Regions from separate parts of the Mesorhizobium sp. LNJC391B00 genome, predicted to be linked through region 2. Evidence: predicted binding sites of a transcription regulator. Region 2 holds the regulator's gene; each other region holds the start of a gene.
The links. The regulator LexA, encoded in region 2, represses DNA repair genes until DNA is damaged. The targets are predictions, from matches to a motif close to TGTTCNNNNTGTGTTCNG.
Positions count from the first base shown of each region.

Region 1 (3,119 bases), on a different contig from region 2:
AACAGGATGTGGCCGACCACCTGGCCGTCTTCTTCCGCCACCAGTTCGACAACGGCGTCGCCGCCGGTGACCAGAGCGTCGACCAGCCCGGCCTCCGCCTGCTGGCCGAATGCGTGTTCCTCGACCAGGCGTATGGCCTCGCGGTCCCGCGGCGTCGCGCCGCGTATCGACATCATGCTCATGAGAACTTCATTCCTTTTTCGATCTTGGCCCCGCGCAGAAACTCCTTCGCGGCAGCAGGCTTTCCGCCCGCCCGTTGAACTTCGACCAGCCTGACCGCGCCCGACCCGCAGGCGACCGTCAGCCGGTCATCGAGAATTCCTCCCGACTCGCCCATGCTTTCAGAAAGCGTACCTTCAGAAAGCGTCGAGCGAAGCAGTTTCAGCCGTTCCGTGCGGCCGCCGATGTCGGCCTCGCACCAGGCGCCGGGGAATGGCGACAGCCCGCGAATGTGATTGTGGACCTCCGCAGCCGGGCGCGTCCAGTCCACACGTGTCTCCGACTTATCGATTTTCCTGGCGTAGGTCACCCCGTCAGCCGCCTGCAAAGTCGATGCCAGGGTATTTGTCTCCAATCGGGACAGCGCTTCCACCATCAGCGTGGCAGCAATATTCATCAAGCGGTCGTGCAGATCGCCGGCCGTCATATCGGGCTCTATGGCGCATTTTTCAACCAGTGCCACCGGACCGGTGTCCAGGCCCTCTTCCATGCGCATCACCATCATGCCGGTCTCGACGTCGCCGGCCATAATGGCGCGCTGGATGGGAGCTGCACCACGCCAACGCGGCAAAAGCGAGGCGTGGCCGTTGAGGCAGCCGAGGCGCGGAGCCTCCAGAATAGCCTTCGGCAACAGCAAACCATACGCGACGACGACCGCGACATCGGCACGCAACGCATGGAAAGCAGCTTGCTCGGCCTCGCCTTTCAGCGACAGCGGCGTGCGCACTTCGATTCCCAGCCGCTCAGCCTCGCGCTGCACCGGCGACGGTGTCAGCTCCAGCCCGCGGCGGCCCGCGGCGCGCGGCGGCTGGGTGTAGACGGCTGCTATCTCGTGCCCGGCCTCGGCAATCGCGCGCAGCACCGGCACCGAAAACTCCGGCGTGCCCATGAAGATGACGCGAAGCGGCATCTTCCCTATCCCACCAGCTTGCCCGGCGCCTTGTCCTTGGCGAGCTTCTTGAACTTCTTGACCACCATGTCGCGCTTCAGCTTCGAGATGTGGTCGATGAACAGCACACCGTTGAGATGGTCGATCTCGTGCTGCAGGCAGGTCGCCATCAGGCCTTCGGCCTCGATCTCCTGCAGCTTGCCGTCGCGGTCGAGATATTTCACGCGCACCGAGGCGGGACGCTCGACCTCGGCGTAATAGTCCGGGATCGACAGGCAGCCTTCCTCGTAGACCGAGCGAGCGTCGGCGCTTTCGAGGATTTCGGGATTGATGAAGACATGCGGCGCCGGCGGCTCGTCTTCCTTGGCGAGGTCGATGACCAGCATGCGCAGCGGCTCGCCGATCTGGATTGCGGCCAAGCCGATGCCCGGCGCATCATACATCGTCGCCAGCATGTCGTCGGCCAGTTTGCGCAAAGGCGCGTCGACGCGTTCGACCGGTTTGGAAACCTGGCGCAGGATAGGATCGGGAAGGATGATGAGCGGCTTGATCGACATGGCGCCTCACCTAAAACGTCGCAGGAGAAGCGTCAACCGGTGCGAATCGGTCTCGTTCACGTTTTGATCTGTGCCAGGTCTGCGAATCGGCTATGCTGGCGGGATGAACGACCTGAGCACCATCCTTTACGAACCCGTTGCCCGGCTTGGCGCCACGACGATCACGCTCGGCCATGCACTGGCCCTCGGCGCGCTGGTGTTTCTCGGCCTGTTCCTGGCGCTTCTCGTGGCGCTGTGGCGATCGGCCAAGGCGCGCACCATCGCCGCGGCGGAAGCCGCCGACCACGCCCGCGACGCCGAGGCGCGGATGGCCGGCATTTTGCAAAGCCAGGCCGAGATGCAGGGCCGCATGGGCGCCATCGCCGACGTGTTCGGCGCAAGGCAGGCCGAACTCAACCAGTCGATCGGCCAGCGCCTCGACGCCATGACCGGCAGGCTCGGTCAAACCATGACCGAACAGACCAAATCGACGCATGAGAGCCTCGCCAAACTGCAGGAACGGCTGGCGGTCATCGACACCGCGCAAGGCAACATTCAGTCGCTAGCCGGCCAGGTCGTGCAATTGCAGGCGATCCTGTCCAACAAGCAGACGCGCGGCGCCTTCGGCCAGTCGCGCATGGAGGCGATCGTCGCCGACGGCCTTCCGATGGGCGCCTACGAGTTCCAGGCAACGCTGTCAAACGGCAGCCGTCCCGACTGCCTGGTCAGGATGCCGAACGGTGCGCCGCAGCTTGCCATCGACGCCAAGTTTCCGCTGGAAGCCTGGAACGCCATCCGCGCCGCCGATGGCGCCGAACAACAGAAGATCGCGGCCCAGGCTTTCCGCCGCGACATCGAAATTCACGTCCGCGATATCTCGGAAAAATACCTGATCCAGGGCGAGACGCAGGACACCGCCTTCATGTTCGTGCCGTCCGAATCGGTGTTCGCCGAAATCCACGAGAATTTCGACGCCGTGGTCCAGAAGGCGCACCGGGCGCGTGTCATCATCGTCTCGCCGTCGCTTTTGATGCTGTCGATCCAGGTCATCCAGGCCATCCTCAAGGACGCCCGCATGCGCGAACAGGCGCATCTGATCCAGGGCGAGGTGATCCGGCTGATGGAGGACGTCGCGCGCGTCGACGAACGCGTGCGCCGGTTGCAGACGCATTTTGGCCAGTCGGCCAAGGATATCGACGAGATACTGGTCTCGACGTCGAAGGTGACCAAGCGCGGCCAAAAGATCGAAGCGCTGGAGTTTGGCGAAAGCGAAGCCGAAGTGCGCGGTGGCGGACCCGCCAAGGCCGAAGCCGGGGTGCGGGTGGCGGATTCCAAGACGGGGCAGCTCAGGCTACGTGTCGTCGAAGGCGACGATTAAAGTCTTTGTTTTGATGCATGTCGTTGTCCCAGAACCGCGGCACACTTCTGGGCGCCATGCATTAGACCGTAGCCACGATCACGTGCGCCTGGATCTT
Region 1 is NZ_AYWI01000010.1:79,720-82,838, reverse strand. It holds gene X750_RS142340 (N-acetyltransferase) at 1-182, opposite strand, end outside; gene fmt (methionyl-tRNA formyltransferase) at 179-1,129, opposite strand; gene def (peptide deformylase) at 1,135-1,665, opposite strand; gene X750_RS142355 (DNA recombination protein RmuC) at 1,769-3,022, shown strand; gene X750_RS142360 (class I SAM-dependent methyltransferase) at 3,084-3,119, opposite strand, start outside.
Region 1: a site for LexA is predicted at 1,719-1,736, ahead of X750_RS142355 (DNA recombination protein RmuC). Genes of this name have one in related genera too.

Region 2 (3,119 bases):
TTGAACCAGCCGGCGGTGTTCCAGGCGCGAATGAGGTCGTGCGCCCATTCCTGCGTGGCGGCCTGCTGCAGTTCGCTGAAGACGACCGCTGACGCGGCGCCCAGGGAATTGCCGTCGAGATAAATCACGCCTTGCGGCAAGACAAAGCGTTCGCGCATGGAGCGCAGCGGATCGGCGGCATCCATTGCTTCGATTGTAGCGAGATCGGGTGTCGTGCTCATGATCCGGCGCCCCTCCATGGACAAACGCGCGCGGCGGAGCCTGCCGCCCAAACATGCCGGCGATCTTGAGTGGTCGCCCTTGAACTGTCAAACATTATATATAATTCACCCATTGAAAGGCTTTGATATATAATGATCCGCCGAGCGTTTATGTCTGATGGATCACGATGCTGGATGACGAGCAGACCTCGAAGACGGAAGCGGCCTATCGCCTGCTCAGGCGCGATATTCTTGCGACCCGGCTGGCGCCTGCCGCGCCGTTGAAGCTGAGCACGCTGCGCAACACCTACGGCATCGGCTGGACGCCGTTGCGCGAGGCGCTGTCGCGGCTGGAGGCGGAACGGCTTGTGACCGCCATCAGCAACCGCGGGTTTGCGGTCGCTCCCGTCTCTCGGGCGGAGCTCGAGGATTTGGCGCGTGCGCGGCTGGTGGTCGAACTGCCCCTGCTGGTGGAATCGATCGAGGAGGGCGACCGTGAGTGGGAAGACGCGGTCGTTGCCGCCCACTATCGTCTCTCACGGTGCGGGTCTGTTCTCGACGATCCATCGGATGATGCGGTCGACGCGTGGTACGAAAAACACGATGCCTTCCATGCGGCGCTGCTCAGTGCCGCGACATCCAGCTGGCTGCTGCGCTTCAATGCGACGATTTCCGACCAATTGCATCGCCATCACCGCTTTCTGGGTCTGGCCCCGACGCTGCGCGCCGCCGCCGGCCGCACGGATGGCCACCGGAAGGCCGTGGCGGCCCTGCGCGACGCCGTGGCGATCGAACACCATACCGCCCTGATGGAAGCGGCCCTCGATCGCGACGTCGAACGTGCGAAAACTCTGATGACCGCTCACATCGGCTACACGCTGCAGGTCTATGCCCAGAGTGAACCCGGCGCGGATGCTGCGCAGCCCCGTCCGAAAAGGAAGCGGCGATCGTAGCCGACGACGCAGGGCACTTTGTCTTCGTTTCACCCCGTTGCCGGCCAACGACTACGAGCGCCGCTCGGCGGTGCCGAACGTCACGCTGAACAAAACGTCAACACATTCATTAAACTTTAAAAGGTTGCGGAACACAACTGGAACAGATAGTGTTTGTTCTGGGTTTGTTTTTTCTGATTCTGGTTTCAGAACCCCTGGGGGCCGCGATGCTGACGCGCAAACAACATGAGCTTCTGATGTTCATCCATGAACGCCTGAAGGAGAGCGGAATCCCGCCGTCCTTCGATGAGATGAAGGAAGCGCTTGACCTCGCCTCCAAGTCCGGCATCCACCGCCTGATCACGGCGCTTGAGGAGCGCGGTTTCATTCGCCGGCTGCCGAACCGGGCGCGCGCGCTGGAAGTGCTGCGGCTGCCCGACTCGATCGCACCAGGCCTCAATGCGGCGAGGAAGTTTTCGCCGAGCGTCATTCAGGGCAGTCTTGGTCAAACCGGCCAAGGGCAAGGCGGCCAAGGACAAGGCGCGATGGGCCAAGGCGGTATCGGCCGCCAGATCAAGCCGGGCTCGCCGTCGCGTTCGATGTCGGCCGGCAATGACGACGCCGTTTCGGCGGTGTCGATCCCGGTGATGGGACGCATTGCTGCCGGTGTGCCGATCGACGCCATCCAGCATCAGACCCATTCGATCTCGGTGCCGCCCGACATGATCATGGGCGGTGAACACTACGCGCTCGAGGTCAAGGGCGATTCGATGATCGAGGCCGGCATTTTCGATGGCGACACGGTCATCATCCGCAATGCCGACACAGCCAGCCCCGGCGAGATCGTGGTGGCGTTGGTCGACGATGAGGAAGCGACCCTGAAACGCTTCCGCCGCAAGGGCGCCTCGATCGCCCTGGAAGCCGCCAACCCGGCCTACGAGACCCGCATTTTTGGACCGGACAGGGTGAAGGTGCAGGGCAAGCTTGTCGGATTGATCCGGCGCTACTGAGCCGGCTTGGGTTTGTACTTTTCACGCTGGTTGTAAGGCGGCAGGCCGCGCGCTTCGCGGGAGAAGCGGCGTTGCTCGTGCCAGGGGCGATACGGCTTGTCGACGGCGAAGCGGATGGTTGGCGCTGCAGCTGCCGATTGCGGATCGAAGAAGACGGCGGCGCTGCCGTCGCGGGCCAGCTGTTTCTTCGTCACGACCAGCACCAGCGGGTCGCGGCACGGATTGTAGGCGGTGGCGTCATCGATGACGATCAGGCTCGCGAAGGCACAGGCCGGCCGCGCCGTCTTGCGGTCTTTGGCAAGGGCTACAATGGCTCCGGAAGGGTGTCGGGCGATACAGAGATCGCCCATGCAATAGAAGGGCGACCCGGGCGGCAGATCGAGCGGATCGAGATCGAACCGCGTATCTGTTGCCTCGAAAATCTCGGGCGGGATAATGGTTTCGGCCCGCAGCGCCCGTTTCCAATTGTCCGTGGTGAATTCGTTGGAGCGTTCGCGGTTGAGGGCGAGTTCGCCGCCACCTATCGGCATGGCCACCAGATGTGCGTCCTCGGATATGAGCACGTCGGGCGTAAGCACCTGCGGCACCGTCAACAGGCCGGCCAGCGCGAAAGGCACGGCCGCCAGCCTGAGCCAGGTGGTGGCCATGGTGGCGATGACGAGGGCGACCGCCACCAACAGCACCGAGCGGATGGAGATCAGCCCGACGGCGTCGACCGGCGAGCGCTCGGAAATCCAGGCCGATATAGCGATCATCGCCATCAGACCCTTGCCCATCACATAGAGGAACGGCCCGTCGGCGCCGAACGGCATCGCCAGTGCGCTGAGCACGGCAAAGGGCATGACGATCAACGAAACAATCGGCATCACGGCCAGATTGGCGATCAGGCTGAGCGGCGACACACGCTGAAAATGCCAGATGGCGAACAGCAAGGTTGCACTGCCGGCGATGATCGAGGTCATGGCGAGGCCGCCCAT
Region 2 is NZ_AYWI01000012.1:66,776-69,894, reverse strand. It holds gene kynU (kynureninase) at 1-221, opposite strand, end outside; gene X750_RS140495 (GntR family transcriptional regulator) at 389-1,153, shown strand; gene lexA (transcriptional repressor LexA) at 1,360-2,142, shown strand; gene X750_RS140505 (ComEC/Rec2 family competence protein) at 2,136-3,119, opposite strand, start outside.

Region 3 (3,119 bases), on a different contig from region 2:
GATGTCTTCGATAACAGACGGCGAGCAATGCGCGTTGGTGGTCGCGCTGGTCACGCCGAGCCGCTCGAACCGTTCGCGCTGGATGGTGCGGGCGCGCGCGACGCGCTGCGCAACGGCGGCACTTTTCTCCGCCCGATCCGGCCGGATCAGGTCGGCGGCCGAGACCGCAGGCACCTCGATCCTGAGATCGATGCGGTCGAGCAGCGGGCCGGAAATGCGCGCCTGGTAGTCGGTGCGGCAGCGCTCGCCGCGCAGGCAGCGATAGCCGGGCTCGCCGGCCATGCCGCAACGGCACGGGTTCATCGCCGCCACCAGCTGGATGCGCGCCGGATAGGTGACGCGGTGGTTGGCGCGCGCGATCATGCAGTCGCCGGTCTCCAGCGGCTGGCGCAGTGCATCCAAGGTCTGCGGCGTGAATTCGGGAAACTCGTCGAGGAACAGGACGCCGTTATGGGCAAGCGATACTTCGCCCGGCCGCGCCCTGATGCCGCCGCCGACCATTGCCGCCATCGAGGCCGAATGGTGCGGGGCGCGGAACGGCCGCCGGTCGGTGAGCTTGCCTTCGCCGAGCTCGCCGGCCACCGAGGCGATCATCGAGACTTCAAGAAGTTCCTTCGGTGCCAGTGGCGGCAGAATTGAAGGCAGCCTCTGCGCCAGCATCGATTTTCCCGAGCCGGGAGGCCCGACCATCAACAGATTGTGGCCGCCGGCCGCCGCCACTTCCAGCGCCCGCTTGGCGCTTTCCTGGCCCTTGATGTCTGAAAGGTCGGGCAGGTCGCGGGCCGAGACATGGATGCCGGGCTCGGGCCGCGACAGCACCTGCGTGCCGCGAAAATGATTGGCGATGGCAATCAGGCTGCGCGGCGCCAATATGTCGAAATCCTTGCCCGCCCAGGCCGCTTCCGGCCCGCAGCCGAACGGGCAGATCAGGCCCTTTCCCTCGGCATTGGCGCCGATCGCCGCCGGCAGCGCGCCGGCCACCGTGGCAATGGTGCCGTCGAGCGACAATTCTCCGAGCACGACATAGGAGGCCAGCATGTCGCCCGGAATGGCGCCGAGTGCAGCCATCAGGCCGAGCGCGATCGGCAGGTCGTAATGGCTCCCTTCCTTGGGAAGATCGGCAGGCGCCAGGTTGACCGTCACCTTCTTCGACGGCATCGACAGCCCCGACGCATGCAGTGCCGCCTGCACGCGCTCGCGGCTTTCGGCCACCGCCTTGTCGGCCAGCCCGACGATCTGCATGCCGACCTTGCCCGGCGCGATCATCACCTGGACATCGACCGGTACGGCCTCGATGCCCTGGAAAGCAACCGTGCGAACCCGCGCCACCATCTTGCTCTGCCCCCGGATATCGGCTCGCCTCGGCCTTGTGGTTCAGACCGCGAGCGACGTCAGGACAAGACAACCATAGATTTCAGGCCAAGGCAAGAACATTACAGGAACATGCATTCGTGGTGGCTGCAGCGCGCTGTGCCGGTTGCAAAAAAGGAAGATGGTCAAGCAAAATGGAACGGCTGCTCCGCCTCCTCGACCGCGTTTAACAAGGGCGACAGAGTTCCTCCGGCAATCCGAGGCTGTTGCCGTCTAAGCGGTGACGAAGGCATCGACCGCACCTGAAAGGGATCGATCGATTGCGATTTGGGGTGGAAGCCACTCCATGACAGGATATCTGAAAGGCCAAGGCAGGGCGATCCGGCGCGAAGAGCCGCTCTCCAGAAAAATCTCGTTTACAAGGTCTATGAACCGCCCGCGGTCTCGTTCGATTCGTTTCAAAGTTTGGGAACGAATGTAATCCCGGGGAATTCGTCGCTCCTTCAGCGCTAAGACAGCCTCCGCGATGGATCGAGGATCGGGTGGAACTGTGAGCGAATAGTCGTCATCCAGATAAAGGTCTCGGCCGCCATGGTTCGGCGTCGTGACCACTGGAAGGCCCGCGAGAAGATATTCCGTGCTGGCGAACATTGGTCCTTCCAGGTGAGAGAGACAGATTCCCACGGCTGCACGATTTAGATGCGTGTTCACCTGAGCCGGTGCCAATCGGACCGGCTTGCCGGTGCCGTCAAACTCGTTGATAAAGACGTGATGCGGCGCGAGCTCCCTATGCCGATTTATTCGCGCTCTTTCCGACTCCGTCGTGGAGGATCCGCTTGAATCTCGATAGAAGACAAATGCGCAACGCTGGATGCCAAGCGACAAGTCATGGCGCTTCCACGGAGCCAGCTGCGCATTGTAGATTGCATCAAATTCTACAGGGACGTCATCGAGAGGCCTGAATATGTGTTCGGAGGTTGTTGACGTCTTGTTGTGCAGGACGGCGGCCTCGCCGGACTGGTTCAACAGATCAGCCTCTGCCTGAGTGTTGGATAGGAAGATTAGCGAGTGACGGGGGTTCTTGAGTCTATTCAGAACGGCATAGGTCCGGATGGTTTTGACGCTAGCACTGTTTTCGACGGACCAGGTTGGCGAGATGAGAAACCAGGCGCGGTGGCTGCGTGGACGGAAAGGCATATGACTTGCTAATCCGAGCGGCGTACCGGACATTCCCGAATAGGATATGAACGGATCGTCCGACAGCAAACTTGCCTGAAGAGCAGGTTGCGACTTCGCGGAAGGGTGCCCTTTTCTGAGCTTGTGGCCATGACGCAGCATGGCTCTGACAATCTCGAATTTGGTAGGAGGGCGATACCCGTGCTGTAGGGTCAACATGCGGCAATTGCGATCTTGAGTGCGGGGCAAAACTCGCTTCGACAGAGAGAAATTTGGCAAAGAAACACCGCCATTTGATCGACGGAATATCTCAGGCGATCAAATCTGGTGTACGGAGAAGCGCCTCTTGAAAGAAAACATCGTCCCAAGCGGAGCTGGTTCTCACATCGCGCTACCAACCGTATCCGTTTGCGTAGGCTGTTTCAATCAAGAGGCATTCATCGACACTGCGATCCGATCCGTAGCGGCGCAGACATACACTGCGTTCGAGTGCGTGGTGGTCGATGATTTTTCGACCGACGCTTCCCGCCGAAGGATTGAAGAGTGTCTGTCTCAGCTTGGCGACAGTCGTTTCCGCCTTCTGCCCCGACTGCAAAATGGCGGGCAGTTGGCAACAATGATGACCGGGCTTG
Region 3 is NZ_AYWI01000010.1:47,628-50,746, forward strand. It holds gene X750_RS142505 (YifB family Mg chelatase-like AAA ATPase) at 1-1,332, opposite strand, end outside; gene X750_RS0133460 (glycosyltransferase) at 1,585-2,649, opposite strand; gene X750_RS1000000163835 (glycosyltransferase) at 2,834-3,119, shown strand, end outside.
Region 3: a site for LexA is predicted at 1,427-1,444, ahead of X750_RS142505 (YifB family Mg chelatase-like AAA ATPase). Genes of this name have one in related genera too.

Region 4 (3,119 bases), on a different contig from region 2:
CCTTGAACAGCGTCTCGATCAGGAAGGTCGATTTGCCGCCGCCAGACACGCCGGTGACGGCGGTAAAAGTGCCGAGCGGGATTTCGGCAGTGACGTTCTTGAGATTGTTGCCGCGCGCGCCGACGATCTTCAGCCGGCGGTTTTTCTTGGCCTCGCGCCTGACACCGGGCGTGGCGACTTCGAGCGCGCCCGACAGATATTTACCGGTGATCGAGTTGGGATTGGCCATCACCTGCTGCGGCGTGCCCTGGGCGATGATCTCGCCGCCATGAATGCCGGCGGCCGGACCCATGTCGACGACATAATCGGCATGCAGGATGGCGTCCTCGTCATGCTCGACGACGATCACCGTGTTGCCGATGTCGCGCAGATGCTTGAGCGTGTCGAGCAGGCGGGCATTGTCGCGCTGGTGCAGGCCGATCGACGGCTCGTCCAGCACATAGAGCACGCCGGTGAGGCCGGAGCCGATCTGCGACGCCAGCCTTATGCGCTGGCTCTCGCCGCCCGACAGCGTGCCGGAATTGCGCGACAGCGTCAGATAGTCGAGGCCGACATCGTTGAGGAAGCGCAGGCGGTCACGGATTTCCTTGAGAACGCGCACCGCGATCTCGTTCTGCTGGTCGTTGAGATGTGGCGGCAGTTCGGTGAACCACTGGTCGGCCTTGCGGATCGACAGCTCTGTGACTTGGCCGATATGCTTGCCGGCGATCTTCACCGCCAGCGCTTCCGGCTTCAGCCGGTATCCCTTGCAGACCGGGCAGGGCGTCGCCGACATGAAGCGCTCGATCTCCTCGCGCATCCAGGCGGATTCGGTTTCCTTCCACCGCCGTTCGAGATTGGGAATGACGCCCTCGAACGTCTTGGTGGTCTTGTAGGAGCGCAGGCCGTCATCATATTGGAAGGTGACCTCGCGCTCGCCGGTGCCACGCAGGACGGCATCCTTAGCCTCTTCGGTCAGGTCTTTGAACTTGTCGCCGAGCTTGAAGCCGTATGCCTTGCCCAGCGCTTCCAGCGTCTGCGCATAATAGGGCGAGGTCGATTTCGCCCACGGGCTGACGGCGCCGTCGCGCAGCGAGACGTTTTCGTCCGGCACGATCAGGCTGGCGTCGATGGCGCGCTGATTGCCGAGGCCGTCGCAGGTCGGGCAGGCGCCGAACGGGTTGTTGAACGAGAACAGCCTGGGCTCGATCTCCGGAATGGTGAAGCCGGAAACCGGGCAGGCGAATTTTTCCGAGAACAGGATGCGCTCATGCGTCTCGTTCTTCGATTTGTTGACCGAGTCCTCGCCGGTCTGGCTGGCGTCGAGCGGCCGGTCGGCGAACTCGGCCACCGCCAGCCCTTCGGCGAGCTTCAGCGCCGTTTCGATGGAATCGGCAAGCCGTGTTGCCAGGTCGCCGCGCACGACGATGCGGTCGACGACGACGTCGATGTCGTGCTTGTACTTCTTGTCCAACGCCGGCACATCGGCGATCTCATAGAAGACGCCGTCGACCTTGACGCGCTGAAAGCCCTTCTTCTGCAGCTCCAGCAGTTCCTTGCGATATTCGCCCTTGCGGCCGCGCACGATCGGCGCCAGCAGGAAAAGGCGCGTGCCTTCCTCGACCGCCAGCACCCGGTCGACCATCTGTGAAACCGTCTGGCTCTCGATCGGCAGGCCGGTCGCCGGCGAATAGGGGATGCCGACGCGCGCGAACAGCAAGCGCATGTAGTCGTAGATCTCGGTGACGGTGCCGACCGTCGAACGCGGGTTCTTCGACGTGGTCTTCTGCTCGATCGAGATGGCCGGCGACAGGCCGTCGATCTGGTCGACATCCGGCTTCTGCATCATTTCGAGGAACTGGCGCGCATAAGCCGACAGGCTCTCGACGTAACGGCGCTGGCCCTCGGCATAGATGGTGTCGAAAGCAAGCGACGATTTGCCGGAGCCCGACAGGCCGGTCATGACGATCAGGCTGTCACGCGGCAGGTCGAGATCGACATTCTTTAGGTTGTGTTCGCGTGCCCCGCGAATGGAAAGGTATTTATGGTCGGCCATCGCCGGTCGCCGCCTCAGGTCTGGTGTCAGTGGGATCGGCGGGTTTTCCCGGCCATTCCCTATGTAGGTATTTTTGCCGCCACGTCGAGAGACGCCACACTTCTCGACCAAAGCCGTTTAACCGTCTTTCGCGCGAACGGGCAAGCGGAAAGAACAAAGACCGAACACGCTCCTGACAAAGCTGTGCAGAAACTGACAAGGGTGTTTCAGAAACTGACCCTAACGTAAGCTCCCGACGATCACATTTTCCGTAACCGGCTATTCAAGGTTGACGCCGTCGAATCAGGGGCGCACTCTGCCGGAGTCAACGGAGCCGGCCGTCTTTGATGGCCTCGCCGCCCATAGCGGCCTGCGAGACGCCGCAGGTTTTTGCGATTTGTGCTTCGGATTGACACCTGTCGCAACGGACATAGGAGCGGAGCATGACGCCACCGGATAGTCCCTTGAGGCTCCACCTGCTAGTGGAGCCGCGGCGGGCATAAGTGCCAGGTAGTTTCGAGGCATTGAAGTGTATGTGTCCAAATGGACGCATCGCGACAATCCAACAAACCACCCGACAAACCGTGACCTGCCGAATCCCACAAAAATCAGAGACGGCTAGTCGGATCGTCGGCTGAACGCCGCGAAGCATCCGAAATCAAAGTCGGTATAACACTACCGGCAGTTTGGATTTGGAATCCAAAAAAAGCCCCGACCGTTAGCGGAAGCAACGGCGGGGCTGTTCTTTTGCGAGGAAGTCGTCGGCGCAGGCTTTCTCTCCCGTATAGTAGCTGGGAGAAGGGGCTACCGGCGCGGCGGCTTGATCCCACCCGTGCCGACATCGACAGTGATGCTGCCGGAAATCCTGACATCGGTGCCGCCGATCTTGAACGTGCCGTTCTCGCCGGCAGACAGCGCGTCGTCCGGCTCCGGCTGCGGCGCGGGCTTGGCGATGCGGTAGTCGCCGGTCACGCCGGGCAGGGCGCCTTTCCGCGACGTGCTGGTGCTGCCCCCGGCAAAGGCCATGCTCGATGTCGCCGCCGTGATGGCAATGGCTATGGTCAGTCTGTTCAGGTGGTAGCGCATGGCAAGACTATAGTGCCGC
Region 4 is NZ_AYWI01000017.1:52,432-55,550, reverse strand. It holds gene uvrA (excinuclease ABC subunit UvrA) at 1-2,035, opposite strand, end outside; gene X750_RS137365 (hypothetical protein) at 2,819-3,040, opposite strand.
Region 4: a site for LexA is predicted at 2,185-2,202, ahead of uvrA (excinuclease ABC subunit UvrA). Genes of this name have one in related genera too.